One region of the Streptomyces sp. NPDC046866 genome, then DNA from elsewhere that is predicted to be linked to it. Evidence: riboswitches for the same ligand, from Rfam matches in the RefSeq annotation. Region 1 holds a riboswitch; each other region holds the start of a gene.

Region 1 (9,985 bases):
CCGTGGCGGGGCGGCCGTTGCAGCTCCATCCGGCGATCGCGGGCGCGGCGAGGACCGCGGTGCCCGAGCTGCCCGGCGGGAGGACGGCGCTGACCGACGAGGCCCCGACCCGCACCGAGGCCGGGTCGGGGGCCGCCGCGCGCAGGGCCGCCACCGCCGCGTCGAGGCGGCCGCGGTCGAGGCAGGACAGCGACCGGCGGGGCGGCTCGGGGGCGTCGAGGACCAGGGCGGAGGAGGCGCCGCGGGAGGGGCCGAGCGGCTGGAGGGCGGCCCGGTTGCGCGGCGGGTTGCCGTTCATCCGGAAGGCGGGCCCGTCGGCGAGGCGGGCGGTCGCGTGGTACTCGGGGGCCCACAGGAAGGCCTCGGTGCCCGCGCGGCAGACCCCGGGCGCGACCGGGTCCTCGTACACCCGGGCGCCCAGCAGGAGTTCCTGGTTGGCGAAGGGCGGGCCGTCGCGGTAGGAGGGGGCGGGGCCACCGGGGCCGCCGGGGCCACCGGGTCCTGCGGGGCGGAGGGTGAGCAGGGGCAGCGGGCGGCTGCGCACGACCGTGCCGTCCGGCTCCAGGCGGGCGCCGACGGCGAAGAGGGCGTCGGTGACCGGGTTGTCGATGCTCTGCACGTTGCGGCCGCGCGAGGTCCAGCCCGCGCCGAGCGCCGCCATCGTCCGCGTGTACACGTCCGGGGTGTGGCTGCTGTAGTAGGCGCCGCCCTCCCCGCCCAGCAGCAGCGGATCGTTGCCCGACAGGGCCGGGCGGCTCGGGTCGGTGCGGTACGCGGGCCACCCGTCGGCCTCCGCCAGGGCCGCCGCCCGCGCGGTGTGGGCGGGCCCCCAGGACGGGTAGTCGTCCAGGCCGCCCAGCTTGCCGCGGTGGCCGAAGGCCGTGGTCGCCGCGGCCTGCCCGGCCAGCACCAGGACCAGCAGGGCCGCCGCCGGGAGCGCGGGCCGGCGCCGGGCCGGCCCCGGGCGCAGCGCCCACCAGGCCGCGCCGGCCAGGGCGAGCCCGCCGCCGAACAGCGCGAACCCCCAGGCGGTGGCCAGCGGGCTGCCGCTCGCGGCGAGGGCCGCCGCGGCCAGCAGGGCCGTCCCGGCCGCGAGCGCCCGGGGCCCGGGCACCCCGTGGGCGAGGGCGGCCCAGGCCGCGATGACGGCCACGCCCGCCAGGACGAAGGTCTGCCGGTACGGGCTGCCGTTCGGGGTGGCGAAGAGGTGCCAGGCCAGGTGGGCCGGCGTCCACTGGAAGGACAGCAGCACGGCCGCGGTCAGGCCGCCCCACGCCAGCCGGGTGCGCCGCGGCACGGCCCGGTGGAACGGCAGCGCCGCCACCAGCAGCAGGGTCCCCGTCCCGACGAACAGCGCCGGGGAGGAGAAGGAGTAGGTGCCGGGCAGCATCCGCGCGAACACGTCCGCCCAGGGCGCCGGCCGGAACTCCCGCGTCCACCCCGGGTAGGCCTGCCGGGAGCTGAGGAAGAGCGGCACGAGCACCGGCGCGGACAGGGCGATGCCCAGCAGCACCGCCCCGGCGGCGCGGGCCGCCGCGCCCACCCGCTCCCGCGCGGGCCGCCGCTCCAGCACCAGCCGTACCAGCAGCACCAGCGCCGCCCCCAGCGTGGCCATGTACGCGGTGTAGAAGTTCGCCGTCCAGCACACCGCCGCCACCAGGACGGCGGCGGTGAACCGCCGCCCGCGCAGCGCCCATTCGCCCGTCAGGCACAGCAGCGGGAAGGCGATCAGCCCGTCCAGCCACATCGGGTTGTACGAGGCCTCGATCACCGACCAGCCGCACAGCGCGTACGAGGCCCCCAGCAGCCCCGCCGCCCACCACCGCCCGCGGGCCTGCGTGCGCAGCAGCCAGGCCATCGCCGCCGCCGCGGCCGCGGTCTTGAGGACGGTGACCGCGTACACCGCGAGGTCGATGTCCTGGCGCGGGAAGAGCGCCACGAGCGGGGCGAACGGGCTGGTCAGATAGGTCCCGAGGTCGGGCAGGAAGCTGGTGCCGTAGCCGGACTGCCAGTTGAGCAGCAGCCCGCCGCGCGCCCGCCCGTGCAGCAGGTCCCACAGGTGGGCGTGGAAGGGGACGAACTGGTTGCCGAGGTCGTTGACGCTGCGGTGCCGGTGGCCGTACGGGAACACGCGGGCGGCCGCGTCCCCCGAGCAGACGGCCGCGGCCGTGACCAGGGCGGCGAGGACCGAGCCGGCCAGGCTCGCGCGGCGCGGGGAGCGGCGCGGGGACCGGGTCGGGGCGGGCCGTGACGACGGGGGCCTGGTGCGCGCCGAAGGGCGCGGCGGCGCGGCCGGCGAGGGGTGCGGGGTCGACATGGTGGGCCGACCTTGGCAGCGCCGGTGGACCGGGCGGTGGCCGCCGGGTGAACACGTACCCCAACACCCCGGGAATCGTTGGTCGAACCGGTGGCCCGTACCACCCTGACTGCATACCATCGATCACCGCACGGCCTTTGTGCACCGACGCACAATCTCCCGGCCCTGGAGGCTCCTTTGCACCGTCGCACAGCGCTCTCCGTATCCGCCGCCCTGCTCGTGGCGGCCCCCCTGCTGTCCGCCTGCTCGGGCCAGTCCCGCCCGGGCACCGCGGCCGTCGTCGGCGGCGAGCGGATCACCACCTCCGCCCTCCAGGCCCAGGTCAACGACGTCCGCACCGCGCAGAACCGCAGCGGGCAGTCCGCCGCCCAGCTGATCCAGGCCTCGCCCGGCCTGGAGCGGGTCAAGCTCAACAAGATGATCCAGACCGCCGTGCTGGAGCGCGCCGCGAAGGACGCGGGCGTGCGGGTCAGCCCGCGCGAGGTCGAGGAGTTCCGTAAGGCCCAGCTGGAGAAGGCCGGCGGCCCCGAGCAGCTGGAGGCGGCCGCCCTGGAGCAGGCCCACCTGGCCCCGGGCCAGCTGGAGGCCGACGCCCGCTTCAAGCTGCTGCGCGACAAGCTCTTCGACCACTACGGCAGCCAGGACAAGGCGCTGGAGAAGCTCGGCGCCGCGGCGAAGGCCCTGCACATCGAGGTCAACCCGCGCTACGGGGCCTGGGACGCGCAGCAGATCGTCCTCGGGGACCAGCAGACCCCGTGGATCACCCAGCGGACCCGGCCCGGGCAGGCACCCGCCGGAGCCTGAGGCGCGCCGCCGGAGGTAGGTTCGGAGGGTGAACGCCCACGCCGCCGAACCCGCCCGCCCGTCCGACACCGCCGCCGGCCGCGCCGCCGGCCCCGCCCCCGGTCCGGCCGACGGGGACGCCGTCGGCCGGATCGTGCTGCTCACCGCCAGCCACCGGGTCGCCCCCGGCCTGCTGTCCTGGCCCGCCTGGCAGACCCTGCACGGCGCGGACCGGGTGCTGTGCGCCGACCCGGGCCACCCGCAGCTGCCGTACCTGCGGGAGGCGGGCGTCGAGGTCGCCCTCGAGGCCCCGGACGCGCACGCCCTGGTCGACGCCTGCGCGGGCGGGCGCACCGTCGTGGTGATCCCGGCCGGCGAGGGCGACCAGCGCCTCACCGACGGCCTGGCCCGGCTCGCCGGCTCCGGCCGCGTCGCCATGCCCGACCTGGAGCTGCTGCCCGGCTCCTACGATCTGCCCGGCGCCCGGCTGCTCGACCTGGTGCAGGTGATGGACCGGGTCCGCCGGGAATGCCCGTGGACCTCCCGCCAGACCCATCGCGGGCTGGTGAAGTACGCCATCGAGGAGGCGTACGAGCTGGTCGAGGCCATCGAGGACGGGGACCGCGAGGAGCTGCGCGAGGAGCTCGGCGACGTCCTGCTCCAGGTGGTCTTCCACGCGCGGATCGCCGAGGAGGACCCCGACGAGCCGTTCTCCGTGGACGACGTGGCCGGCAGCCTCGTCGAGAAGCTGATCCACCGCCACCCGCACGTCTTCGGCGACGCCGAGGCGCAGACCGCGGAGGACGTCAGCGCCCACTGGCAGCGCACCAAGGCGGTGGAGAAGCAGCGCGCCTCCGTCACCGACGGGATCCCGCTGGGCCAGCCCGGCCTGGCGCTCGCGGCCAAGCTCGCCGGCCGGGCCCGCGCGGGCGGGCTCGCCGTGGAGCTGCCGGGCGGCGAGGGCATCGGGTACGAGCTGCTGCGGCTGGCGGCGCGCGCGGAGGCGGAGGGCGTGGACCCCGAGACGGCGCTGCGCGCCGCGGCCCGCGCCTACCGCGACGCGATCCGCGCCGCCGAGGGCCTCGACGCCTAGGTGTATTGACCCGCAGCGTTGTTCACGCTGGTCAGGGGTATGCCTGCGACCAGGCCTTTTCCACCTAGGGGGTCCAGGCGCTGCCGGAGGCTTCGGCGAGGGCGGCGAGCAGGCTGGCGCCCACGGCGGCGTAGTGCTCGGGGCCGGCGAGGAACTTGCGGTGGTCGCGGCCGAGGTCGTGGAGGTAGGAGGCCAGGCCCTCGTGCTCCAGGTGGGCGACGACGTGGGTGAGGGCGGCGAAGAGCCGGTCCCGCTGGCGCTGCATGTCCTCGGCGGAGGGCGGGAAGAGCGCGCGGATCGCGGGGTGGTGCCAGAAGAGGTGGGAGTGGAAGTACTTGACCGCGTGCTCGGCCCGTCTCTCCACCACCGCGAAGCTGCTCTTCAAGATCCTCACGTCCACAGGTCCGAAAGGAGGAGCGGCGTCCGTCGCGGCGTCAAGTGACGGCCGATCTGCGGACAGCCGTGGCGAACCCCCATAAGGGGTGCCGTGCGCCGCCCGGGATACCGTCGACCCGTGCACGAGCCGACCCCCGCCGCCCCCGAAGACCCCGCTGCCGCAGACGCCCCGGCCGCCCCGGCCCCGACCCTGTTCGACTGGGAGTTCGCGACCGACCCCTATCCCGCGTACGCCTGGCTGCGCGAGCACGCGCCGGTCCACCGCACCCGGCTGCCCAGCGGGGTCGAGGCCTGGCTGGTGACCCGGTACGCCGATGCCCGCCAGGCCCTCGCCGACCAGCGGCTCAGCAAGAACCCGGCGCACCACGCGGAGCCGGCGCACGCCAAGGGCAAGACCGGGATCCCGGGGGAGCGCAAGGCGGAGCTGATGACGCACCTGCTGAACATCGACCCCCCGGACCACACCCGGCTGCGGCGCCTGGTGTCGAAGGCGTTCACGCCGCGCAGGGTGGCGGAGTTCACACCGCGGGTGCAGGAGCTGACCGACCACCTCATCGACGGCTTCGCCGGGCGGGGCGAGGCGGACCTCATCCACGAGTTCGCCTTCCCGCTGCCGATCTACGCCATCTGCGAGATGCTCGGGGTGCCGCGCGAGGACCAGGACGACTTCCGCGACTGGGCCGGGATGATGATCCGGCACGGCGGCGGCCCGCGTGGCGGAGTGGCCCGCTCCGTCAAGCAGATGCGCACGTACCTCGGCGAACTCATCCACCGCAAAAGGGATGATCTGGGCAATGACCTGATCTCGGACCTGATCCGGGCGAGCGACCACGGCGACCACCTCACCGAGGCCGAGGCCACCGCCATGGCGTTCATCCTGCTCTTCGCGGGTTTCGAGACCACCGTGAACCTCATCGGCAACGGCGTCCACTCCCTCTTCAAGAACCCGGAGCAGCGCACACGGCTCCAGGCCTCCCTCGCCGCCGGCGAGCGCGGGCTGCTGCAGACCGGCGTGGAGGAGCTGCTGCGCTACGACGGCCCCGTCGAGCTCGCCACCTGGCGCTTCGCCACCCGTCCGCTGACGCTCGGCGGACAGGACATCGCGGTCGGCGACCCGGTGCTGGTGGTCCTCGCCGCCGCCGACCGCGACCCGGCGCGGTTCGCCGACCCCGACACCCTCGACCTCTCGCGCGCCGACAACCAGCACCTCGGCTACGGCCACGGGATCCACTACTGCCTGGGCGCTCCGCTCGCCCGACTCGAAGGACAGACGGCGCTTGCGACTTTGCTGACGCGTCTGCCGGATCTGGAACTCGCCGTTCCGTCAACTGACCTGCGTTGGCGCGGAGGTCTGATCATGCGTGGCCTGCGCACGCTTCCCGTGCGCTTCACACCCCGAAACAACTGAACGTTTTCTGAGACAAAGTCAACTCCTTGCTCAACTTGTGACAATCGTTCGAAGGCCGCTAGGTTCTGCCGTTACCCAGCCGTTATGCGAAAGGTGCATCACATGCGTTCCGGGAACGGCCGCCACAGACGCCCCCGCCAGGTACCCGCGATTGTCGTCACCGCCGGAGTCACGGGCTCCGCGCTGGCCCTGCCACTGCTCGCCGCCACCGGCGCGAGCGCGGCCGACGCCTCGACGTGGGACAAGGTCGCCGAGTGCGAGAGCGGGGGCACCTGGAGCGCCAACACCGGCAGCGGTGCGTACGGCGGGCTGGCGTTCACCCAGGAGCAGTGGCAGAGCGCGGGCGGCCTGGAGTTTGCCGAGCGGCCCGACCTGGCCAGCCGGTCCCAGCAGATCGCGGTAGCCGAGCGCGTGCTCGGCGACCGGGGCCCCGAGGCCTGGCAGAACTGCGCGGCCTCGGCCGGGCTGACCAAGGACGCCCCCGCGGCGGACGTGGACCCGGGCGCCGCCGGCGACCACCGCGCCGTCGGCGCCAGCCCGAGCCGCCCGGACGAGAAGGTCCCGGCCGGCGGCAACGGCGGCCGGGCCACCGACTTCGGCGCCCCGACCCCCGGGCCCACCTTCACCCTCCCGCCCGCGCCGCAGGCACCCGTGAGCGGCCTGCCCGTCATGCCCGACCCGGACGTGCCGGCCCAGACGCCGCTGCCGGGCACCCCGGGCACCCCGACCGCGCCCACGACGCCGACCGCGCCCGGTACGGCGCCCACCGCCCCGGTGAACCCGGCGGACCCGACCGCCCCGGTGAACCCGGCCGACCCGGCCAACCCGGGGGCGCCGACGGCCCCGGGCGCCACCCCGTCCGCCCCCTCGGCCGCGCCCGCCCCGGGCGCCTCCGCCGACCCGGCCGCCATACCGGACACCTCCGCCACCGGCAAGCACCGCGGTGCGCCCGCCGTGGAGACCCCGGCCCCCTCGTACACCGTGAAGGAGGGCGACAGCCTCGCCACCATCGCGGACGCCAAGGGGGTCAAGGGCGGCTGGAGCGCCCTGTACCACGCCAACGAGCAGGTCATCGGCGGTGACGCCAACCTGATCAAGCCGGGCCAGAACCTGGATCTAAGGTAGCTATAACGGCACTTCGGGCACCCGGAAAGCGTCGTATGCCCGGTTCGTTCAAATGAGACATGCGTCTCTTCCGGTCAACTGGCGTGTCCTGTCCGCAACCTTGGGCAAACCACCCTCTCACCTGCGCAAACGCCCTTGCGGGGAGCGCAAGTAGGGGCCCTCCCCCGCCGAAGTTCCTCGTTGAACATCGGCGGGGGACCTGTCTACCTTCTGAATCGCCCGCCACCGCGGGCCCCTTCGACCGCACCGCCGAATCCTGCCGGCGGCCGGGGGGAACACACGTCGCGTCACGCGCCGAAGGCAGGAGCGGGGGAACCAACGAAGGCGCCGGGAACGACCGTTCGAAGACGGTCGCCACCGGCTAGGGGTGAAGACGCGCCACGTGCGCGGCCGGGCAACTCATCCGCCCGAACCCGACAGCTCACCTCGCAGGCGTCGGTGAGGAGAACTCCATGCTGCTTTCCGGCAAGGGCAAGCACCGCCGCGCCACCGCCATCGAGCGGACCACGCGCATCGTCACGCTCGCCGGTGTCGCCGGTGTCGCCGTCGCGGCCCCGCTGATGACCGCCGGCTCCGCGTCCGCCGCCACCGCCTCCGAGTGGGACCGCGTCGCGCAGTGCGAGTCCGGCGGCAACTGGTCCATCAACACGGGCAACGGCTACTACGGCGGCCTCCAGTTCTCCGCCTCCACCTGGGCCGCGTACGGCGGCAAGTCCTACGCCCCGCAGGCCAACCAGGCCTCCAAGGCGCAGCAGATAGCCATCGCCGAGAAGGTCCTCAAGGGCCAGGGCAAGGGCGCCTGGCCGGTCTGCGGCAAGGGCCTGTCGAACTCCGCGTACTCCGGCGGCGGCTCCACGAGCACCCCGAAGCAGACGCCGAAGACCGAGACGAAGAAGACCGAGACCCAGAAGGCCGAGACGCCGAAGACCCAGCCGAAGAAGGAGACCCCGCGCTCCGAGGCGCCGGTGACCCGCTCCGAGCGCGGCGACTCTGCGGCCATCAAGACCGGCAACGGCTCCTACGAGGTCAAGTCCGGCGACACCCTGGGCTCCATCGCCGACGCCAACGGCGTCAAGGGCGGCTGGCAGAAGCTGTTCGAGCTGAACAAGGACATCGTCTCGGACGCCGACCTGATCTACCCGGGCCAGATGCTGAAGCTCAGCTGACCCCCCCCGCACCTCCCGCGCGTGCCGTGACGGCACGCGCACACCCCGCCGCCCGGCGCGTACCCCTCACGCGCCGGGCGGCGGCGCGTCCGCCGGCGGGCGGACGCCGTGCGACAGCTGCCCGCCGGCGGCCGGAGGCCCCGAAACCAGGGGTCCTATGTCCCGGAAGCGGGGTATTCGGGCTCTTTTTCGTCCCAGGACCCGGGCGGTCGGCCAGCCGACTGCCGGGAGCCGGTTAGGCTCTAGGCGGCAAGGCCATCCCACGGCCGTACCCGCCACCGCACACCCAGCGTCACATCCCAGAAGGAGATGCTCGTGCCGTCCATCGACGTCGTCGTAGCCCGGGAAATCCTGGACTCCCGAGGCAACCCCACGGTCGAGGTCGAGGTGGGCCTCGACGACGGCAGCACCGGCCGTGCTGCTGTTCCGTCCGGCGCCTCCACCGGTGCCTTCGAGGCCATCGAGCTCCGTGACGGTGACCCCAACCGTTACCAGGGCAAGGGTGTCGAGAAGGCCGTCCTCGCGGTCATCGAGCAGATCGGCCCGGAGCTCGTCGGCTACGACGCCACCGAGCAGCGCCTGATCGACCAGGCCATGTTCGACCTGGACGCCACCGACAACAAGGGCTCGCTCGGCGCCAACGCCATCCTCGGCGTCTCCCTCGCCGTCGCGCACGCCGCGTCCGAGGCCTCGGACCTGCCGCTCTTCCGCTACCTCGGCGGCCCGAACGCGCACCTGCTGCCCGTTCCGATGATGAACATCCTCAACGGCGGCTCGCACGCCGACTCCAACGTGGACATCCAGGAGTTCATGATCGCGCCGATCGGCGCGGAGTCCTTCTCCGAGGCCCTGCGCTGGGGCACCGAGGTCTACCACACCCTCAAGTCCGTGCTGAAGGGCAAGGGCCTGTCCACCGGTCTGGGCGACGAGGGCGGCTTCGCCCCGAACCTCGGCTCCAACCGCGAGGCCCTGGACCTCATCCTCGAGGCCATCAAGCAGGCCGGCTACACCCCGGGCAAGGACATCGCGCTCGCGCTCGACGTCGCCGCGTCCGAGTTCTACAAGGACGGCAAGTACAACTTCGAGGGCCAGGCCCGCTCGGCCGCCGAGATGACCGAGTACTACGAGGAGCTCGTCTCCGCGTACCCGCTCGTCTCCATCGAGGACCCGCTGTTCGAGGACGACTGGGCCGGCTGGAAGGTCATCACCGAGAAGCTCGGCGCCAAGGTCCAGCTCGTCGGCGACGACCTGTTCGTCACCAACCCCGAGCGCCTCGCCCGCGGCATCGAGGAGGGCACCGCCAACGCCCTGCTCGTCAAGGTCAACCAGATCGGCTCGCTGACCGAGACCCTGGACGCCGTCGAGCTCGCCCAGCGCAACGGCTTCAAGTGCATGATGTCGCACCGCTCCGGTGAGACCGAGGACGTCACCATCGCCGACCTCGCCGTCGCCACCAACTGCGGCCAGATCAAGACCGGCGCCCCGGCCCGCTCCGAGCGCGTCGCCAAGTACAACCAGCTGCTGCGCATCGAGGAGATCCTCGACGACGCCGCGGTGTACGCGGGCCGCAGCGCGTTCCCCCGCTTCAAGGGCTGACGGTCCCTGAGCCTCCGTACGTCCCCGCACTCGGTCCCGTACCGTGTGCGGGGACGTATTGCGTAGTACGGACAGAGGGGAGGCGGGAGCAATGGCCGGGA
Region 2 (9,985 bases), on a different contig from region 1:
CGACGCCGATCTCGCCGACCTGACCCGCTTCGACTGCCCGCCGCTGCCCGGGCTGCTGGCCGAGAGGCTGCTCGCGCACAGCCCCCACCTGGAGCGGGTCTTCTTCGGCAACAGCGGCACCGAGGCCGTGGAGACCGCCCTGAAGTTCGCCCGGTACGCCACCGGGCGGCCCAGGATCCTCTACTGCGACCACGCCTTCCACGGGCTGACCACCGGGTCCCTCTCGGTCAACGGGGAGAGCGGGTTCCGCGACGGCTTCGCCCCGCTCCTGCCCGACACCCGGATCCCGCTCGGCGACCTGGGCGCGCTGGAGCGCGAGCTGCGGCGCGGGGACGTCGCCGCGTTCGTCGTCGAGCCGATCCAGGGCAAGGGCGTGCACGCGGCCCCGCCCGGGTTCCTCGCGGCGGCGCAGGAGTGCCTGCGCCGGCACAAGGCGCTGCTGATCGCCGACGAGGTCCAGACCGGCCTGGGGCGGACCGGCGATTTCTATGCGTACCAGCACGAGCCGGGCGTGGAGCCGGACCTGGTGTGCGTGGCCAAGGCCCTGTCGGGGGGCTACGTCCCCGTCGGCGCGACCCTGGGCCGGGAGTGGATCTTCCGGAAGGTCTACTCGTCCATGGACCGGGTGCTGGTGCACTCCGCCAGCTTCGGCTCCAACGCGCAGGCCATGGCGGCCGGGCTCGCGGTGCTCTCCGTCATGGAGGACGAGGGGATCGTCGCCCGCGCCCGAACCATGGGCGACCTGCTGCGCGGGCGCCTCGCGGCGCTCGTGGACGAGTACGAGCTGCTGCACGAGGTGCGCGGGCGCGGCCTGATGGTCGGCATCGAGTTCGGCCGGCCCGCCTCGCTGCGGCTGCGCAGCCGGTGGACGATGCTCCAGGCGGCCCGCAAGGGCCTGTTCGCGCAGATGGTCGTGGTGCCCCTGCTGCAGAAGCACCGGATCCTGACCCAGGTCTCGGGGGACCACCTGGAGGTGATCAAACTGATTCCGCCGCTGGTCGTGGACGAGTCCGACATCGACCGGTTCGTCGTGGCGTTCCGCGCGGTCATGGACGAGGCCCACGGCGGCGGGGGACTCATGTGGGACTTCGGCAGGACCCTGGTGAAGCAGGCCGTCGGCGGCGGCTGACGGCCCGCGGCCGGGTCGGGCGGTCGGGTCGCCGCGGCCCGGCGGCTCACCTCCACGGTGTGGGCGACGGCCTCGGCGGGGCGGCGCTAGTGGAGGAGCTGCTCGCGCAGGCGGGCGCGGGTTGCGGGGGCGAGGCGCAGGCCCTCGGCCAGGTAGCGCTCGGCCCCGCCCCAGCGCTCGTCGATGGCGTCGAAGGCCGCGTCGAGGTAGGCGGTGCGGGCGTCGAAGAGCGGCGCGAGCAGCTCCATCACCTCCGGGGAGCGGGCCTCGGGCGCACCGCTGCTGCGGCGCACCCGGTAGCGGCGGTGGGGGGCGTTCGACTCCAGGTAGTCCGCGGTGATGGCCTCGCGCTCCACCCCGAGGGCGAGCAGGGTGACGGCGATCGACAGGCCCGCCCGGTCCTTCCCGGCCGCGCAGTGCATGAGCGCCGGGACGCTGTCGTCGGCGAGGGCGTGCAGGACCCGGCTGTGCTCGGCGGTGCGCTCCAGCACCATCGCGCGGTACGCCTTCGTCATCCGGGCGGCGGCCTTCCCGTCGCCGAGGATCCCGCGGAGCTGTTCGACGTCGCCGTCGCGGACGATCGTCCAGAAGTCCTTGCCGGCGGCCGGGTCGGACAGCGGGATGTTGACGTTGCGCACGCCCGGCAGCTCGACGTCGGGGCCCTCCAGGGCCTGGTCCACCTCGTTGCGGAAGTCGAAGACGGTGTGGAGCCCGAGGGAGGCGAGGAATTCTGCATCGGTTTCGGTGGCATGTGCGAGATGTCCGCTTCGGAAGAGTCGTCCCGGCCTGACCCGTCGTCCGTCGGTGGTCGGCAGCCCTCCCACGTCGCGGAAGTTGCGCACTCCGGACAGTTCGGGCTCCGGTATCCGGTGCGCCGACGGGGGCGGGGGTATCTGCTGGGTCACGGGAGCTCCTCCGACAGGGTCGTGGTGTCCGAATTGCACTGCTTGGGCCCAACTTGCCGTTCGCGGTGGCCAGATCGGGCGCAACGGGCGTGAGCCAGATCATACGGTGACCGTGAGTGCCTGATCGCCGATTCCGAATGGCCCGGCCGTAAAGGCCGTTGGCTCCGGGGAATGGACGGAGGGTGACCGGGAATTCTGCCGGCCGCCCCTTTCTGTGAATCCGTCAGGAATTCACGGCTTGTTCCGCGAGGCCGAACTCGATTACCTTCGCGATCGATCCGGATGGACCGCCTGATCCTGCCGCCGTCCGGAAAACCGACCCGACCATTCATGCGCGGCAGGAGCGGGGGAACCAGGTAGGCCGCTGCTCTCTTTTGGATCTCCTCCATACGGAGCAGCTCGGGGTGAAGCCGTACACGCGCCGCTCGCGTCCGTGTCCGGCCGGACATCTCCAGTCCGAACCCGACAGCTCACCTCGCAGGCGACGGAGAGGAATGCGCCATGCCGGCACAGGGCAAGCACCGCCGTCCCAAGTCCCCCTCGACAGCCCGGCGTCTCGCCTTCGCCGGCACCGGTGGCGCCGCCCTCGCCCTGCCGCTGATCGGCGCCGCCGGCGCCCACGCGGCCGCGCCGGCCGCTGCGCCCGCCACCGCCCCGCAGGTCCCGTTGCCGGTGTCGCTGCGGACCGCCCAGCCGGCCGCTGCCGCGCAGGGCGCCGACCGGGCCGCCCCGTCCGTCTACACGGTCGTGCCGGGCGACTGCCTCTCCACCATCGCCGCCGACCGCCACCTGCCCGGCGGCTGGGAGCGGCTGTACGCCGACAACCGCGAGGCCGTCGGCACCGACCCGTCGCTGATCCACCCCGGCTTGAAGCTGACCCTCGGTGCGAAGGCCGACGCCGCTGCGACCGACGCCGCTGCGACCGACGCCGCTGCGACCGACGCCGCCGCGGCCGACGCCCCGGCCGCGGCCCCGGCCCGGAAGCCCGCCGCCGCGCAAGCGGCCGCGCCGAAGGAGAAGGCCCCGGCGCCCGCCGCCGACCGGGACGCCCCGGCGGCCGCGCCCGCCGGGAAGGCCCCGCAGGCCGCCGCCCCCGCCGCCGCCTTCGTCGCCCCCGTCGGCGGCGGTATCTCCACCCCGTACAAGACCCCCGGCGCCATGTGGTCCAGCGGCTACCACACCGGCGTCGACTTCATCGCGAGCTCCGGCACCACCGTCAAGGCGGTCGGTGCGGGCACCGTCGTCTCCGCCGGCTGGGGCGGCGCGTACGGCAACGAGGTCGTCATCCGGCACGCCGACGGCAAGTACTCCCAGTACGGCCACCTCTCCCAGCTGTCCGTCTCCGTCGGCCAGAGCGTCACCGCGGGCCAGCAGATCGGCCTCTCCGGCTCCACCGGCAACTCCACCGGACCGCACCTGCACTTCGAGGTCCGCACGGGCCCCGCGTACGGCTCGGACATCGACCCGCTGGCCTACCTCCGCTCGAAGGGCGTCAGCATCTGACCGCCGCTGTGGAGGCGTGAGACCCGCGTGGGGCCGGGACCCGAGGGGGGCCCCGGCCTCACGCGCTGTTATTCCGCACCTGCCCGGTGGTATAGATCACGGTCCGTCAACCCCTTCCTACGGTGGCGTAGGTCACGATCCGGGGTGGAGGATATGGTCCCGTGGCAGCGACGACGATGACAGAGACGACGAAGAAGTACGACAGGACCATCGGCTCGTACGCGGCGATCGGGGACAGCTTCACCGAGGGCGTGGGGGACCCGGGACCCGGGGGGAACTTCGTCGGCTGGGCGGACCGCCTGGCCGTACTCCTGGCCGACCAGCGCCCGGAAGGCGAGTTCCGGTACGCGAACCTCGCCGTGCGGGGGCGCCTCCTCGACCAGATCGTGGCCGAACAGGTCCCGCGGGCCAAGGAGCTCGCGCCGGACCTGGTGACCTTCTGCGCAGGCGGCAACGACATCATCCGGCCCGGCAGCGACCCGGACGCCGTGGCGGAGCGGTTCGAGGCGGCCGTCGCCGACCTCGCCGGCTCCGTCGGCCAGGTCATGATCACCACTGGCTTCGACACCCGCGGCGTGCCCGTCCTCAAGCACCTGCGGGGCAAGGTGGCGACGTACAGCGCGCACGTGCGCGCCATCGCCGACCGGTACGACTGCCCGGTCCTCGACCTCTGGTCGCTGAAGTCCGTCCAGGACCGGCGGGCTTGGGACGACGACCGGCTCCACCTGTCGCCCGAGGGCCACACCCGGGTCGCCCTGCGCGCCGCCCAGGTGCTCGGGCTCCGGGTGCCGGCCGACCCCGACCAGCCGTGGCCGCCGCAGCAGCCCCGCGGCTCGGTGGACGTGACCCGCGGCAACATCCAGTGGGCCCGCGAGCACCTGGTGCCGTGGATCGGGCGCCGGCTGCGCGGGGAGTCCTCCGGGGACCACGTCGAGGCGAAGCGGCCCGACCTGCTCCCGCTGTAGCCCTCCGGCCCCCTCACGCGGCGGCCGGCTCCTGCCTCCGCAGGCCTTGTACGGGCCGTCGTGGAGCCGTGGGCAGTGGAGCGGACCGTACGATGCGGAATCCTTCGGGGCCGCGAGGCGTTGGGATGGTGGCGGGCCGGGCGAGATCCCGGCCTGCTCCCGTCCACCCCACCTCCCAGGAGGCGCCTTGACCGGCTCCCTTCCCCTGCGTCCCCGGCTGCGCGCCCTGCGCCCCGAAGCCTTCGGGGCGGATCCGTCCGGCGCACGGCTGGAACGCATCCGGCGCTCGCCGAACTTCGCCGACGGCGTGTTCCAGAACCCGGTGGGGGCCCGGACCAGGCCTTCCGGCTCCATGCTGGAGTTCGCGAAGACCTACTTCCGCAAGGAGCAGCGGATCCGGCGCAGCCCCGCCGCGTCCGTCCCCGTCTACCCCACGACGCTCGCCGAGCTCGCGAAGCCGCCGGTGAGCGGGCTGCGCCTGACCTGGATGGGGCACTCCAGCGTCCTCGCCGAGATCGACGGGCGCCGGGTGCTGTTCGACCCCGTGTGGGGCGAGCGCTGCTCCCCCTTCCCCTTCGCCGGGCCCCGGCGGCTGCACCCCGTACCCGTGCCGCTGGCCTCGCTCGGGCCGGTCGACGCGGTCGTGATCTCGCACGACCACTACGACCACCTCGACCTGCCCACCGTCAAGCAGCTCGCCGGCACGGACACCGTCTTCGCCGTCCCCCTCGGCGTCGGCGCGCACCTGGAGCACTGGGGCGTGTCCGCCGACCGGCTGCGCGAGCTCGACTGGAACGAGACCACCGAGATCGCCGGGCTCTCCCTGACCGCCACCCCCGCACGACACTTCTGCGGCCGCGGCCTGCGCAACCAGCAGCACACCCTGTGGGCCTCGTGGGTCGTCGCCGGCGACGAGCACCGGATCTTCCACAGCGGCGACACCGGCTACTTCCCCGGCTTCCGGGAGATCGGCGCCGCCCACGGCCCCTTCGACGCCACGATGATCCAGATCGGCGCGTACTCGGAGTACTGGCCCGACATCCACATGACCCCCGAGGAGGGCATGCGCGCCCACCTCGACCTCCAGGGCGGGATCCCGCACGGCACGATGCTGCCGATCCACTGGGGCACCTTCAACCTGGCCCCGCACCCGTGGGAGGAGCCGGGGGAGGGGACCCTGGCCGCGGCGCAGGACCTGGGGGCCGCCGTCGCGCTGCCCATCCCGGGCCAGCCCTTCGAGCCCGGCGCCGCCGACGCCCCGGCCGAGCCGTGGTGGCGGCCCTTCGCCGCCTCCGCCGCGGCTGCGGCAGCGCCTCCGCCGGTGCCGTCGGCGGCCGCCGAGCCGCAACCGCCCGCCGCCCGGGAGGAACCGGAGACCGTCGGCTCGTAACCGCGCCCCCGGCCGGCAGCCGACCCGACCCCGTGCCCGCCACGCCCTACCGGCGGACGCCGCCGACCCGCCCGCTCCGCCGCCCGCCGACCCGCCCGCTCCGCCGGCCGCCCGGGCCCGCCGCCCGTCCGGTCCGCCGGCCGTCCGGGGTCCGGCTTCCGTTCGGTCCGGTCCCCGGCCGGTCCGGTCCCCGTCCGGTCCGGCGCATGCCCGGTCTGGCGCCCGTCCGGGGGTCCGGCTCGTTCGGTCCCGCTCCCGTCCGGGGTCCGGCGCCCGTTCGGGGTCCGGCGCCCGTTCGGTTCGGCGGCGGGCTGGCCCTGCGGCGGGTCGGCCCTGCGGGGCTTTTCCCTTACCCGCCCTTCGCCCGTTCCCCGGGCTCCGCCCGGACCCGACCACCCCGCACCCCGCACCGCGTGGTTGCGACCCGGCAACTCCGGCCGCGCCCGAGGCCCGGGGACGCGATGACACCGCCGCCACACGTCCCGTGCACCGAGCAGGTCCGTACGGGCGCTGCGGCCCGGCAACTCCGGCCCCGCCGGCATTCGAGGCCCGGCGGCCGGGCCCGTACGGTGCGCTGTGACCCGGCATTCCGAGCGCCGCCGGCGTGCGAGGCGCGAGGTGGTAACCCCGAAACGGTGCCGCGCTTGGCGGCGGGCCGTGCACCGAGCCGGTTCGCACGGGCGCTGCGGCCCGGCAACTCCGGCCCTGCCGGCAGCGAGGCGCGGCGCACCGCCGCGCCCGTCAGCGGGCCGCTCCCTGAGCCAGGCCCGTACGGTGCGCTGTGACCCGGCATTTACCAGCCCCGCCGGGGTTCGAGACGCGGGGTGGTACCCCGAAACGGTGCCGCACTTGCCAGTGGGCCGGGCGCCGTGCCGGGCTCGTCGGCTTGGGCCCGTACTGGGCGCTGTGGCCCGGCGTTGCCAGCCCCGCCGGTGTCGCTCGTACTGGGCGGTGTGGGGCGGCCAATTCAGCCTCGCCGGCGTTTGAGGCGCGGGGGTGTGGGGGCGGAGCCCCCGCCATACGGCCCACGCCTGGGGCGGACCGCGCGGCCGGGGCGGGGAGTGCGAGCCGCCGCTCGCCGGAGGGTCCTGCTCGCCCCGCAGGGCCGCGGCCCCGAACACGCGCTCCCGGCGGATTCGGGCGGCCGTACGAGCGCTCCCGCGGGAGCGGGAAGCACCCCGGTGAAGTTCCCCAACTGGCTGTCAGCAGCGGGATCCTGCGGTCTAGCGTGGGTATCCGGTGATCAACACCGGGCCCCGGAACCCCTGGTGGCCCGGGCCCCACGTAGAGGACGCCGATGTCCGGACTCCGCGCTGCCCGCCACGCCCCGTCGAGACACGCCGCCACCGGTCCCGGGCGGCAGATACGGCCCCAGCTGGTGCGCGCCGCCGTGCTGCCCACCCTCGCCGCCGGTCTCAGCGGAGCCGCCGCGGTGATCTTCACCCTGCAGCTCGGCGGCGGCTCCGGCCACCGTGACGCCCGGCTCTGGCCCGTCCTCCTCGGCTGCGCCCTGCTCGCCGTCGGCGCCCTCGCCGCCGCCCTGCTCGGGGCCCAGCGCTCAGCCAAGGCCGTACGGGACCGCTGCGAGGCCCTGCGCCGCTCCAGCGTGCGCGGCCGCCAGGAGCTGCGCGCCGCCGCCGACCGGCTGGAGCGGGGCGAGCCCCCGCCCCGGCCCGTGCGCGGCGGCCCGACCGCGCCGCCGCCCGGCACCGACCCCGAACGCGTTGACGAGTTCTGGCTGCTCTCCCAGGAACTGCGCGGCGCCCGCGAGCTCGCGCACACCACCCTCGTCCGGCTGGCCGGCCCCGCGGCCCCCTCCGACAGCGACCGCAAGGTCGAGGTCTTCGTCAACCTCGCGCGCCGCCTGCAGTCCCTCGTGCACCGGGAGATCTCGCTGCTCGACGAGCTGGAGGACACCGTCGAGGACCCCGACCTGCTCAAGGAGCTCTTCCACGTCGACCACCTGGCCACCCGGATCCGCCGCCACGCCGAGAACCTCGCGGTCCTCGGCGGCGCCGCCTCGCGCCGCCAGTGGACCCGGCCCATCGACCTGAGCGAGGTGCTGCGCTCGGCCGTCGCGGAGGTCGAGCAGTACACGCGGGTCAAGGTCGTCCCACCCGCCGGGGGCACGGTCCGCGGCCACGCCGTCGCCGACGTCGTGCACCTGCTGGCCGAACTCATCGAGAACGCCACGGTGTTTTCCGCCCCCGACACCGACGTGGTGGTGCGCGCCGAGCGGGTCACCGCGGGCATCGCGGTCGAGGTGGAGGACCGGGGCCTGGGCATGCCGGCGGCCGAGCAGCACCGGATGAACGCCCTCCTCGTCGACCCCGACCAGGTCAGCGTCCGGCACCTGCTGGCGGACGGGCGGATCGGCCTGTTCGTGGTCTCCGCGCTGGCCCGGCGGCACGGGATCGCCGTCGAGCTGAAGTCCAACATCTACGGCGGCGTGCTCGCGGTGCTGGTCCTGCCGCAGGACCTGCTGGGCGCGCAGGCCCCCGGCGGCGCCGACGCGGTGAACGGCTCGCGCGCCACCTCGTGGGGGACCGGCCAGGGCTCGGGCACGCCGCCGTTGGAGCCGGTCCGGGTGAGCGTGCCGCGGCCCGCCCCGTCCGCACCTGGGCCCGCGGCACCCGCGGCACCCGCGACCCCCGCGGCACCCGCGGTGGCCTCTGCGCAGCACGTGCCGCCCCCGGCGCCCCCGGTCTCCGCGGCAGGCGCCGCCGGGGGGTGGGACGCCGATCCGGCGCCCCTCCGGGATGCTGGGCGCACCTGCCTGCCCGATCCCGCCGAGCCGCCCTTCGCGCCCCTGCGGGAGGCCCGTCCGGCCGATGGCCCCCGCGACGGGGGAGCTGCCCGGGACAGGGCGGCCGACGCCTGGTCGCTGTACTTCCGTGGTACGGGTGGCGCCCCCGCCCCCGCCTCCGGCGCGCCGGGGGACACGGGTCCCGGTGCCGTACGCAGCCCCGGGCGGGCCGTGGCGGCGGACCCCGCCGGGGAGAGCGCCCCGGCCCCGGCCCCGGCCGCCGAGCCGGTCCCCGGCCGGGACGGCGAGCCGCGGACTGGTGCGGACGGCGTGTCCCGAGCGGCCCGCACCCCGGGCCCCGGCGCAGCCCCGGCCCCCCGCACGGCCCCCGACCCCCGCACCGCCCCGGACCCCCGCACCGCCCCGGACCTCGGCACCGCCCCGGACCTCGGCCGGGTTCCGGCACCGCGGCACACCCCGGACCGGCCGGCCGTGACCGTACCGGCGGCGCGGACGGACCCCGGCCGGCCGCCCCTGCCCCGGCGGCGGGCCCAGTCCCACCTCGCGCCCGAGCTGCGCGACGCCCCCGCCCCCCGGCGGGCCGACGCACCCGACGCACCCGTCCACGACCCGGGCCTGATGGCCGCCTTCCGGCGGGGCTTCGGCCTCGCCCAGTCGCAGGACGAGGCACGACCATGACCCCGACCCCCACCCCCCACCCCGGCAAGGAGCGCACCACCATGGGCGGCGAAACGGCCACGACGACCAGCCGGCTCTCGGATCTCGACTGGCTGCTCAGCGGCCTGGTCCAGCGGGTCCCGTACACCCGCAGCGCGGTGCTCCTCACCGCCGACGGCCTGGTCACCTGCCGCCACGGCCTCGACGCCGACAGCGCCGACCACCTGGCCGCGCTCGCCTCCGGCCTGTACTCCCTCGGCCGCAGCGCCGGATCCCGCTTCGGGGACGGCGCCGAGGTCCGGCAGGTGGTGGTCGAGCTCGACACCGCCCTCGTCTTCGTCTCCGCCGCCGGATCCGGCACCTGCCTGGCGGTCCTCGCGGACCGGGAGGCCGATGCGGGCGTGCTCGGCTACGAGATGGCCATGCTGGTCAAGAGCGTCCGCCCCTACCTGGCGGCCCCGCCGCGGCGCCCCCTCGCCGCCGACCCGGACCCGGCCGCGGACCGGGCCCCGGAGTGATGCGGGCCCGCACCGCGCCCGGCCGCGGTAACCCCCGCGACGCCGTGCCCTGGCTCGACGACTCGGCGGGCCGGGTGATGCGCCCGTACACGGCCAGCGGCGGACGCACCCGCCCCGCCGTCGCCCTGGACCTGCTGTCCCGGGTGACCGC
Region 3 (9,985 bases), on a different contig from region 1:
TCACGTACAGGGCGGTGCGCGGCGGGAGCTGCTCGGCGAGCCGCTGCACCAGCCGGTCGACGTACATCAACTGGCCGCGCCAGGCGTCGGAGTCGACGCCGTGCCGGTGGCCGGCCCCGTCGAGCTCGCTGTAGTACGTGTACACCAGCGAGCGGTCGCCGGCCGCGAGCCGCTCGGCGGTGAGGTCCACCCGCTCCTCGCCGGACAGCCGGCCGAGGAAGGTGCCGCCGCTCAGGGCGACCTTGGTGAGCGGGGTGGTCTGGAAGGCGGGCGAGGACACCTGGGCGGTGGCCACCCCGGCCGCGTCGGCCTCGTGGAAGACCGTCGGGTAGGGCTGCCAGGCCTTGGGCGGGGTCCAGGGGTTCCAGCGCAGCTGGTTCATCAGGCCGCCGGTGTCGGGGTTGCGCACCGCGTAGCCGGGCAGGCCGTGGCGGGCGGGCGGCAGGCCGGTGCCCACGGAGGCCAGGGAGGTGGCAGTCGTCGCCGGGAAGCCGGCGGTGAGGGGGCGCCCGGTGCCGCCGCGCGAGGTCGCGAGCAGGGAGTTCAGGTAGGGGGCCTCGTCGGGGTGGGCCTTGATCTGCTCCCAGCCCATGCCGTCGACCAGGAAGACGCAGTTGCGGTCGGCCGGGGTGAGCTCGGCGATGGCGGCGGTGTAGCCCGGCACGCCCTGGCCGGCGACCAGGGTCGGCAGCAGGTCGGCGAGCGAGCCCGAGCCGTACTCGGGCACGGGGGCGCCGGCGGGGTCCAGCAGCTCCGGCTCGTCCCAGTTCGACGGTGCGGAGTAGGACATCAGCGGGCGGAGGAGGTCGCCGCGGTCGCCTCCGAGAGCGCCTGGGCGAACAGGAGAGTCTGGCGGACCGCCTCCGGGCCGTCGCCGGCCTCGCTGACGCGCAGGCTGAGGTCGTCGGCGGTGGAGTTCCCGGTGTAGCCGTGGTCGGAGTCGCAGTTCGGGTCGCCGCAGGCGGCCGGCTCCAGGTCGATCCGGGAGACCGCGCCCCAGCCGATGGTCAGGACGACCTCGCGGGGCAGGGTGCCCGGGGTGTAGGACTCGGGGTTGGCGACGACGCGGCTGAGCACCACCGAGGAGATGCTGGCCAGCTTCACCGACTCGGTGGAGGTGGTCGCGTACGGGGACGGGGACCCGGCGTCGGCGGCCTGCTCGTCGGTGTGGCTGACGATGAAGCGGTTGTCGGTCAGGACCAGGACGGTGACGTGCCGGCGGACCTCGTTGGAGTCGAAGGTGGTCTCCTGGTGGACCAGGTACGACGAGATCGGCTCGCCGCCCACCGCGGCCTCCACGGCCTCGGCCACGAGGGCCGGGTAGTAGCCGCTGCGCTCGATCGCCGTGCGCAGCCCCTGGGTCGTCGTACCGGATTTCGCCATGGGGTCCATCCTAAGGCCCGCACGGGGCGCCCCGGCCGCCCCTGACCCGCTCAGTAGCTGGGGAGCGTCCGGGGGCCGAGGTCGGTGCGGGCGGGCGGACGGGCGATGCGGACGGCGGCGCTCAGCACCGAGAGCCCCTCGGTCGCCACCACGACGGGTTCGAGGGTGACGCCGACCACCTCGGGGTGGGCGTCGACCAGCCGCGACAGCCGCAGCAGCAGCTCCTCGAGGGCGGGGGTGTCGACGGGGTCGCTGCCGCGCCAGCCGAACAGCAGGGGCGCGGTCCGGATGGAGCGGATCAGTCCGGCGACGTCCCGGTCGGTGGCGGGCACGAGGCGGTGGGCGGTGTCGCCGAGGAGCTCGGAGGCGACGCCGGCGAGCCCGAAGGAGAGGACGGCGCCGGCGGCCGGGTCGATCACGGAGCGCACGACGGTGTCGACGCCGCGGGGCACCATGGCCTGGACGACGGGCAGCAGCTCGGCCGGGGTCCCGAGGAGGTCGGTGAGCTCGTCGTACGAGCGGCGCAGTTCGGCCTCGGTCGTCAGGTCCAGGCGTACGCCGCCGAGGTCCGCGCGGTGGCGCAGGTGCGGGGCGGTGGTCTTGAGGGCGACCGGGTAGCCGAGGGCCTCCGCGGCCCGGACCGCGGCGTCGGGGGTGGGCGCGGGCAGCGTGGGCAGGACCCGGATCCCGTAGCGGGCGAGCAGCTCGGCGGCGTCGGCGTCGGGCAGGGTGAGCACCCCGTCGCCGAGCCCGGCGCCGGGGCCCGGGCGGCCGGCGCGGGCGGCGAGTCCGGCGGGGGCGCCGAGGGCGGCCGCTGCGCCGGGGCCGGGGCCGGCCTCCGCGGCGCTGTCGGCTGCGGCGAGGAGGCGGGCGAGCTGCGCGGCGGCCCCGGCCTCGTCGATGTCGTCGTACTCGGGCACGTGGCCGGCGTCGGCGTTGGCCCGCCGCCACTGGGCGTAGCGGACGGCTTCGGCCACGGCGCGCACGGCCCGCTCGGCGGCGGGGTAGGCGGGGATGTGCACGTCCTCGCGGGCGAGGGCGTCGACGAGCTCGGCCAGCTCGACGTTGACGACCGCCACGGGCTTGCCGGGATGCGCGGCCGCCGCGTCCCGCAGGGCGTCGGCCAGGTCGTCGGCGCCCGCCTGCTCGCTGACCCAGGGGATCGCCGTGACGACCACGGCGTCGTGCGCGTCGGAGGCCAGGGCCGCGGCCAGTGCCTGCCCGAAGTCCTCGGGGGAGGCGGCCGTGGTCAGGTCGAGCGGGGCGCCGGGCCGCAGCCCCTGGGCGAGGCAGGCGTCGTACGTGAGGAAGCCGAGCGACTCGGAGTTGCCGAGGATCGCCACGCGCGGCCCGGCGGGCAGCGGCTGCGAGGCCAGCAGCAGCCCGACGTCGACCAGTTCGGTGACGGTGTCGACCCGGATCACGCCCGCCTGGCGCAGGAGCGCGGAGACCGTGGTCTCCGGCAGCCGGGTCCCGGGCACGACGTGGCCCGCCGGGGTGTGGCGGCCGCCCTTGGCGACGACGACCGGCTTGACCGCGGCGGTGCGCCGCGCGAGGCGGGTGAACTTCCGCGGGTTGCCGAGGGTTTCGAGGTACATGAGGGCCACGTCGGTGGCCTCGTCCTCGTACCAGTACTGGAGGATGTCGTTGCCGGAGACGTCGGCGCGGTTGCCGGCGGAGACGAAGGAGGACAGCCCCTCGCCGCGGCGGAGCAGGGCGGACAGCAGGGAGATGCCGATCGCCCCGGACTGGGTGAACAGCCCGATCCGGCCCCGGACGGGAGCCGGGAAGGGCGCGAGGGAGGCGTTGAGGGCCACCTCCGGGGCGGTGTTGATGATGCCGAAGGCGTTGGGCCCGATCAGCCGCATCCCGTACGAGCGCACCTGGCGGACCAGTTCGCGCTGGCGGTCGAGGCCGGCCCGGCCGCTCTCCCCGTACCCGGCGGAGAGGACGACGAGCCCCTGTACGCCGTGCTCCCCGCAGGCGGCGACGACCTCCGGGACCCGCTCGGCGGGGACCGCGACGACGGCGAGGTCGACCGGGGCGTCGATGTCGGCGAGGGAGCGGTAGGCGCGGACGCCGTCCAGCAGGTCGCCTTCCATGCCGGGGGCGCGGGCCTCGTTCACGGCGTAGAGGTGGCCGCGGAAGCCGCTGTCGCGGAGGTTGCGCAGGGCCGCCGCGCCGACGCCGCCGCCGGAGCGGCTGGCACCGATGACGGCGACGGAGCCGGGGGCGAGCAGCCGCTGGACGGAGCGGGCCTCGGCGCGCTGTTCGCGGGCGCGCTGGACCGCGAGGGACTCGGCGGTCGGCTCCAGGTCGAGGGTCAGGTGGACGGAGCCGTCCTCGAAGGTGCGCTTCTGCTGGTAGCCGGCGTCCGTGAACACCTTGATCATCTTGGTGTTGGCGGGCAGCACCTCGGCCGCGAAGCGGCGGATGCCGCGCTCGCGGGCCACCGCGCCGATGTGCTCCAGCAGTGCGGAGGCGACGCCGCGGCCCTGGTGGGCGTCCTGCACGAGGAAGGCGACCTCGGCCTCGTCGGCGGGGCCGGAGGCGGGCCGGCCGTCGGAGCCGATCCGGTCGTAGCGGACGGTGCCGATGAACTCCTCGCCGACGGTCGCGGCGAGGCCGACGCGGTCGACGTAGTCGTGGTGCGTGAAGCGGTGGACGTCGCGCTCGGAGAGCCGGGGGTGCGGGGCGAAGAAGCGGTAGTACTTCGACTCGTCGGAGACCTGCTCGTAGAAGCTGACCAGCCGGCCGGCGTCCTCGGTGGTGATGGGCCTGATGCGGGCGGTGCCGCCGTCGCGCAGGACGACGTCGGCCTCCCAGTGGGCCGGGTACGCGGGGTCCGACGCGGTGGTCATGCGGCGATCTTAAGGCCAGAGCGGGCCGGGGAGCTCCTGCGCGGCGGAGGCGGCAAGCCGGGGCGAATCGGTGCAAGCTGGGGTGGTCGGCACCTCGGGAGGCCCGGACCGGAGGCCGGTCGGAGCACCCGGGACCTTGTGGGATAGTGGTCTAGACAACCGTAAGAACCTGAAGGGCATCACCATGGCAGAGCGCCGCGTCAACGTCGGCTGGGCCGAGGGCCTGCACGCTCGTCCCGCCTCGATCTTCGTTCGGGCGACGACCGCTTCCGGGGTCCCGGTGACCATCGCGAAGGCCGACGGCACCCCCGTCAACGCCGCGTCCATGCTCGCGGTGCTGGGCCTGGGCGCCCAGGGCGGCGAGGAGATCATCCTGGCGTCCGACGCCGAGGGTGCCGAGGCGGCCCTGGACCGCCTGGCGAAGCTGGTCGCCGAGGGCCTCGAGGAGCTCCCTGAGACGGTCTGACCCTTCGGGTTCCCCCGCGCGGACGGCGCGGGAAACCACAGGAGCCGCGGCCACCGGGAATTTCCGGTGGCCGCGGCTCCTGTCGTTTGCCCCTCAGGACCGGGGCGTCGAAAAGACACGAAGAAAGAGCGCGGAGAAAGGCACAAGGAATACGTGCACAAAAAGCGCGCACCCGGTGCCCGCGCACATACGCCGCCCCTTTGCATCCCCCTTCATACGCGGGTTCTGTTAATGGGAGCCGCTCGCCATGTTTACGGCACGTTGCGAAGTCCTCACCCGCAGCCGGTAGGCCCCCGCCGTCCGGTCCGCGTGCCCGGCGGTCAGCGCCCGCGCCCGCTCGGCGTCGCCGCGCGCCACCGCGTCCACGATCGCCCCGTGCTCCGCCCAGCACTCCACGGGCCGCTGCGGCGCCTGCACCGCGTACATCCAGGCGACCTTGTGCCGCATCTGGACGAGCAGCGCGATCAGCCCGGGGCTGCCGGAGGCCTGCGCCAGCGTCTCGTGGAACCAGCTCCCCAGGGCCCGCAGGTCCTCGCCCTGGCCCTGGCGGGCCCGCTCCTGTCCCAGCCTGACCAGCCCGCGCAGCACCTTGAGGTGGGCCTCGGTGCGGCGCCGGGCCGCCCGGGTCGCAGCCAGCGGCTCCAGCAGCATCCGCAGCTCCAGCAGGTCGGCGGCCTCCTGCTCGGTCGGCTCCGCAACGCAGGCGCCCGCATGCCGGCGGGTGGTCACGAACCCCTCGGACTCCAGCGTCCGCAGGGCCTCGCGGACCGGGACGCGGGAGACGCCGTAGCGGCGGGCCAGCACCTCCTCGGTCAGCCGCGCGCCCGGTTGGAATGCCCCGGAGACGATGTCGTCGCGGATTGCAGTGCATACCGCGTGCGCGGGAATACGCAAGACCGGACCTCCGCCCATTTCTCCGCCTTTTCCGGCTGCCCGGGCGTCTTCGCCGCCGCCGTACCGGGATCGTACTGAGACTCTATTGCAATACGCGGAATTTTCCGAGCGCAGGCGGAAATCGGCTTCTCTTTTGAGCCGCAACGCGAGAACCCCGGCTCGGCGAGCCGGGGTTCTGTGCGAAGCGGTGCAGCGGTGCAGCGGGGCTGCTCGACGCCGCGTCGGGTCAGAGGTCGACGCCGTGGCTGCGCAGGTACGAGACGGGGTCGATGTCCGAGCCGTACGTGGCGCCGGTGCGGGCCTCGAAGTGCAGGTGCGGGCCGCTGGAGTTGCCGGTGGAGCCCGACAGGCCGATCTGCTGGCCCGGGGTGACCGTCTCGCCGACGGAGACGCTCAGCGAGGACATGTGGCCGTACTGGGTGTAGGTGCCGTCGTTGTGGCGGATGACGACGTTGTTGCCGTACGCGCCGCCCCAGCCGGCCTCGACCACGGTGCCGGCGCCGACCGCGTGGACCGAGGTGCCGGAGGCCGCGTGGAAGTCGATGCCGGTGTGGCTGCCGGAGGACCACATGCCGCCGCCGGCGTGGTACTGGGTGCTGATGTAGGTGTCGTCCAGCGGCGAGACGAAGGTGTTGAGGCGCTTGCGCTCCTCCTCGCGGGCGGCGCGCTCGGCGGCCTCGCGCTCGGCCTTCGCCTTCTCCTCGGCCTTCTGCTTGGCCTCGGCGGCGCGGGCTGCGGCGTCGGCCTCGGCCTTGGCCTTGAGGGCGGCGGCCTCCGCGGCGTTGCGCTGGGCGTCGGCCTGGGCCTCGATCTGGCCCTGGAGGTCCTCTGCGGTGACGACCGCGTTCAGGCCGGTGTCCTCCATGGAGGGCTTGTGGTCCGTAGCGGCGAACGCCGGGGCTGCGAGAGTGCCCACCACGCCGGTCGTGGCGAGGGCGGCGACGCCGGCGTAACCGGCGGTCTTGCGGCTCAGGCGGCTGGAACCACGGTGCTTGCCGGCGGCACGACTGCCAAAGGCCATGGAGGGGCTGATCCTTTCCTTCCTTCTCGCCTACCGGGTTAGCTGACGGGTTCGGAGCAGGAAGGTCTCCTACGGGCCCCTCTGGCGAGGCGGCCCGATTCACCCCAGGGACTGTGGGTCCCCGGCTCCCCAGGCTCGCGCCTGACGGGGACTCGGCGATCGCTGCCCGGTGCCGCGGGTGCGGCGCGTACAAACCGACGGACAGCACGCCCGACGCTAGGCGGATCATCAGTCAATCGCCAAACAGACGCGCGGTTTTGTTGCGTACGCCACATCCCATACGAGCAACCTTGGGGCCAATTGGACATAAAGGGCCCCGATGGCCAAGCCATCGGGGCCCTTCGACTTTCGCCGTGCGCCGACGCGTCAGCGGCGCACCACCGGGTCATCGACCGTGCGGCGCCGGTCAGTTGGTGACGACGGTCACCTCTCCGATGCCCAGCGCGCGCACCGGCTCCTCGATCTGCGAGGCGTCACCGACGAGCACGGTGACCAGGCGGTCCACCGGGAAGGCCTTGACGACCGCCGTGGTGGCCTCCACGGTGCCCGTGTTCGCCAACTGGGCGTACAGCCGGGCCTGGTAGTCGTCCGGCAGCTCCTGCTCGACCTGGTCGGCGAGCGTGCCCGCGACGGCGGCGGCCGTCTCGAACTTCAGCGGGGCCACCCCGACCAGGTTCTGCACGGCGACGTCCCGTTCGGCATCGGTCAGACCCTCCTCGGCGAGGGTGCGCAGCACCTTCCACAGGTCCTCCAGCGCGGGGCCGGTGTTGGGGGTGTCCACCGAGCCGCTGATGGCGAGCATCGAGGCCCCGCGTCCGTCGGCGGTGGAGCGCAGCACCTGGCCGAACGCGCGCACGCCGTAGGTGTACCCCTTCTCCTCGCGCAGCACCTTGTCCAGGCGCGAGGTGAGGGTGCCGCCCAGGCAGTACGTGCCCAGCACCTGAGCCGCCCAGACGCTGTCGTGCCGGTCCGGCCCGATCCGGCCGATGAGCAGCTGCGTCTGGACCGCGCCGGGCCGGTCCACGATGACCACCCGGCCGGTGTCGTCGGCGGTCACCGGCGGCACGGGGCGGGCCTCGGCGGTGTCGCCGGTCCAGGCGCCCAGGGTGTCCGCCAGCACGGCGTCCAGGTCGATGCCGGTCAGGTCGCCGACGACCACGGCGGTGGCCGTGGCGGGGCGCACGTGGGCCTCGTAGAAGGCGCGGACGGCCGCGGAGTCGATCCGGGCGACGGTCTCCTCGGTGCCCTGGCGCGGCCGGGACATGCGCAGGGAGGCCGGGAAGAGCTGGCGGGAGAGCTCCTTGGCGGCGCGGCGCTGCGGGTTGGCCAGCTCGTGCGGGATCTCGTCGAGGCGGTTGCGCACCAGGCGGTCGACCTCGCTGTCGGCGAAGGCCGGCGCCCGCAGCGCCTCGGCGACCAGGCCCAGGGCCTTGTGCAGCCGGGAGGCCGGGACCTCCAGGGAGACCCGCAGGCCGGGGTGGTCGGCGTGGGCGTCGAGGGTGGCTCCGCAGCGCTCGAGCTCGGCGGCGAACTCCTCGGCGGAGTGCTTGTCGGTGCCCTCGGACAGCGCCCGGGCCATGATGGTCGCCACGCCGTCCAGGCCCTCGGGCTCGGCGTCCAGCGGGGCGGCGAGGTTGACCTCGACGGCGACCACCTGCTGGCCCGGGCGGTGGCAGCGCAGCACCGTCATGCCGTTGGGCAACGCACCGCGCTCGGGGGCCGGGAAGGCCCAGGGGCGGGCCTCGCCGGCCTGCGGCCGCGGGTGGAAGGTCATCGTGACGGCTGCGGTGTCGCTCACTGCTCCGCCCCCTCGTTCTCGTTCTGGTTCGCGGCGTCGTCATCGGCAGCGGCGTCGGCCGCGAGGGGCTCGTACACCAGCACCGCGCGGTTGTCGGGGCGCAGCCGGGCCGCGGCCACGGCCTGCACCTCCTCGGCGGTGATGTCGAGGACCCGCTGCACGGCGGTCAGGGCGAGCTGCGGGTCGCCGAAGAGGACGGCGAAGCGGCACAGTTCGTCGGCGCGGCCGGCCACGGTGCTCAGCCGGTCGAGCCACTCGCGCTCCAGCTGCGCCTGGGCGCGCTCCATCTCCTCGGCCGTCGGGCCCTCGGCGGCGAACCGGGCGAGCTCCTCGTCCACGGCGGCCTCGATGGCGGGCACCTCGACACCGCTGGAGGTCTTCACGTCCAGCCAGCCCATGGAGGGGGCGCCGGCCAGGCGGAGCATGCCGAAGCTGGCGGCGACGGCCGTCTGGTCGCGGCGTACCAGGCGGTTGTGCAGCCGGGAGGACTCGCCGCCGCCGAGGACGGTGAGGGCCACGTCGGCGGCGTCGCACTCGCGGGTGCCGTCGTGCGGCAGGCGGTAGGCGGCCATCAGCGCGCGGGCCGGGACCTCCTCGACGATCTCCTCGCGGAGCTCGCGGCCCATGATCTCGGGCAGGCTGCCGTCGCGCGGCGGCTTCTTGCCGTCGTGCGAGGGGATCGTGCCGAAGTACTTCTCGATCCAGGCCAGGGTCTGGGCCGGGTCGATGTCGCCGACGACCGACAGCACCGCGTTGTTCGGCGCGTAGTACGTGCGGAAGAAGGCGCGGGCGTCCTCCAGCGAGGCCGCGTCCAGGTCGGCCATCGAACCGATCGGCGTGTGGTGGTACGGGTGGCCGTCGGGGTAGGCCAGGGCGGTCAGCCGCTCGAAGGCCGTGCCGTAGGGGACGTTGTCGTAGCGCTGGCGGCGCTCGTTCTTGACGACGTCGCGCTGGTTCTCCATGGACTCCTCGTCCAGGGCGGCCAGCAGCGAGCCCATCCGGTCGGCCTCCAGCCAGAGCGCGAGCTCCAGCTGGTGGGCCGGCATGGTCTCGAAGTAGTTCGTGCGCTCGAAGCTCGTGGTGCCGTTCAGCGAACCGCCGGCGCCCTGGACCAGCTCGAAGTGCCCGTTGCCCGGTACGCTCGCCGAGCCCTGGAACATCAGGTGCTCGAAGAGGTGAGCCAGACCGGTGCGCCCCTTGACTTCGTGGCGCGAGCCGACGTCGTACCAGAGGCAGACGGCGGCGACCGGGGTCAGGTGGTCCTCGGAGAGCACCACGCGCAGGCCGTTGGCCAGCCGGTGTTCGGTCGCTGTCAGGCCGCCGGAGCCGGCCTGGGCTGTGGCCGTGTGACCCATGGGCATGTGGTCCCTTCGATCGCGATGCAGAGATTTGTGTCAGACCTGCCACTGTATGCAAGCGCGTCGGGCACCGGGGAAGTTCCCGGCTCAGGCCTGGGTCGGAGTCGGCGCTGTCGGAGCCTCGGGCCACAATGGTCCGCGACACCCCGGCGGGCCCGTCCGGGCTCCCGGCCCCGACCCCGCCCGACGCCCTACCCCGCCAGA

What was found. Region 1 has a riboswitch for cyclic di-AMP ahead of AB0953_RS10415 (transglycosylase family protein). Riboswitches for the same ligand answer to the same signal wherever they lie in the genome.
Positions count from the first base shown of each region.
Region 2: linked by a shared signal. The riboswitch ahead of AB0953_RS05640 (LysM peptidoglycan-binding domain-containing M23 family metallopeptidase) and the one ahead of AB0953_RS10415 (transglycosylase family protein) in region 1 are both predicted to bind cyclic di-AMP.
Region 3: linked by a shared signal. The riboswitch ahead of AB0953_RS23565 (M23 family metallopeptidase) and the one ahead of AB0953_RS10415 (transglycosylase family protein) in region 1 are both predicted to bind cyclic di-AMP.

Region 1 is NZ_JBEYXN010000005.1:57,918-67,902, reverse strand. It holds gene AB0953_RS10445 (YfhO family protein) at 1-2,317, opposite strand, end outside; gene AB0953_RS10440 (SurA N-terminal domain-containing protein) at 2,495-3,121, shown strand; gene AB0953_RS10435 (nucleoside triphosphate pyrophosphohydrolase) at 3,150-4,193, shown strand; gene AB0953_RS10430 (globin domain-containing protein) at 4,258-4,587, opposite strand; gene AB0953_RS10425 (cytochrome P450) at 4,780-5,997, shown strand; gene AB0953_RS10420 (transglycosylase family protein) at 6,100-7,122, shown strand; cyclic di-AMP (ydaO/yuaA leader) riboswitch at 7,405-7,572, shown strand; gene AB0953_RS10415 (transglycosylase family protein) at 7,575-8,288, shown strand; gene eno (phosphopyruvate hydratase) at 8,598-9,884, shown strand; gene AB0953_RS10405 (septum formation initiator family protein) at 9,976-9,985, shown strand, end outside.
Region 2 is NZ_JBEYXN010000002.1:492,220-502,204, reverse strand. It holds gene AB0953_RS05650 (aspartate aminotransferase family protein) at 1-1,129, shown strand, start outside; gene AB0953_RS05645 (tyrosine-protein phosphatase) at 1,216-2,034, opposite strand; cyclic di-AMP (ydaO/yuaA leader) riboswitch at 2,346-2,531, shown strand; gene AB0953_RS05640 (LysM peptidoglycan-binding domain-containing M23 family metallopeptidase) at 2,536-3,537, shown strand; gene AB0953_RS05635 (SGNH/GDSL hydrolase family protein) at 3,714-4,502, shown strand; gene AB0953_RS05630 (MBL fold metallo-hydrolase) at 4,690-5,892, shown strand; gene AB0953_RS05625 (ATP-binding protein) at 7,190-9,337, shown strand; gene AB0953_RS05620 (roadblock/LC7 domain-containing protein) at 9,379-9,834, shown strand; gene AB0953_RS05615 (DUF742 domain-containing protein) at 9,834-9,985, shown strand, end outside.
Region 3 is NZ_JBEYXN010000017.1:79,467-89,451, reverse strand. It holds gene AB0953_RS23590 (nucleotide pyrophosphatase/phosphodiesterase family protein) at 1-790, opposite strand, end outside; gene AB0953_RS23585 (DUF5998 family protein) at 790-1,383, opposite strand; gene AB0953_RS23580 (GNAT family N-acetyltransferase) at 1,434-4,244, opposite strand; gene AB0953_RS23575 (HPr family phosphocarrier protein) at 4,429-4,710, shown strand; gene AB0953_RS23570 (GntR family transcriptional regulator) at 4,939-5,604, opposite strand; gene AB0953_RS23565 (M23 family metallopeptidase) at 5,831-6,625, opposite strand; cyclic di-AMP (ydaO/yuaA leader) riboswitch at 6,639-6,793, opposite strand; gene AB0953_RS23560 (pitrilysin family protein) at 7,032-8,399, opposite strand; gene AB0953_RS23555 (pitrilysin family protein) at 8,420-9,778, opposite strand.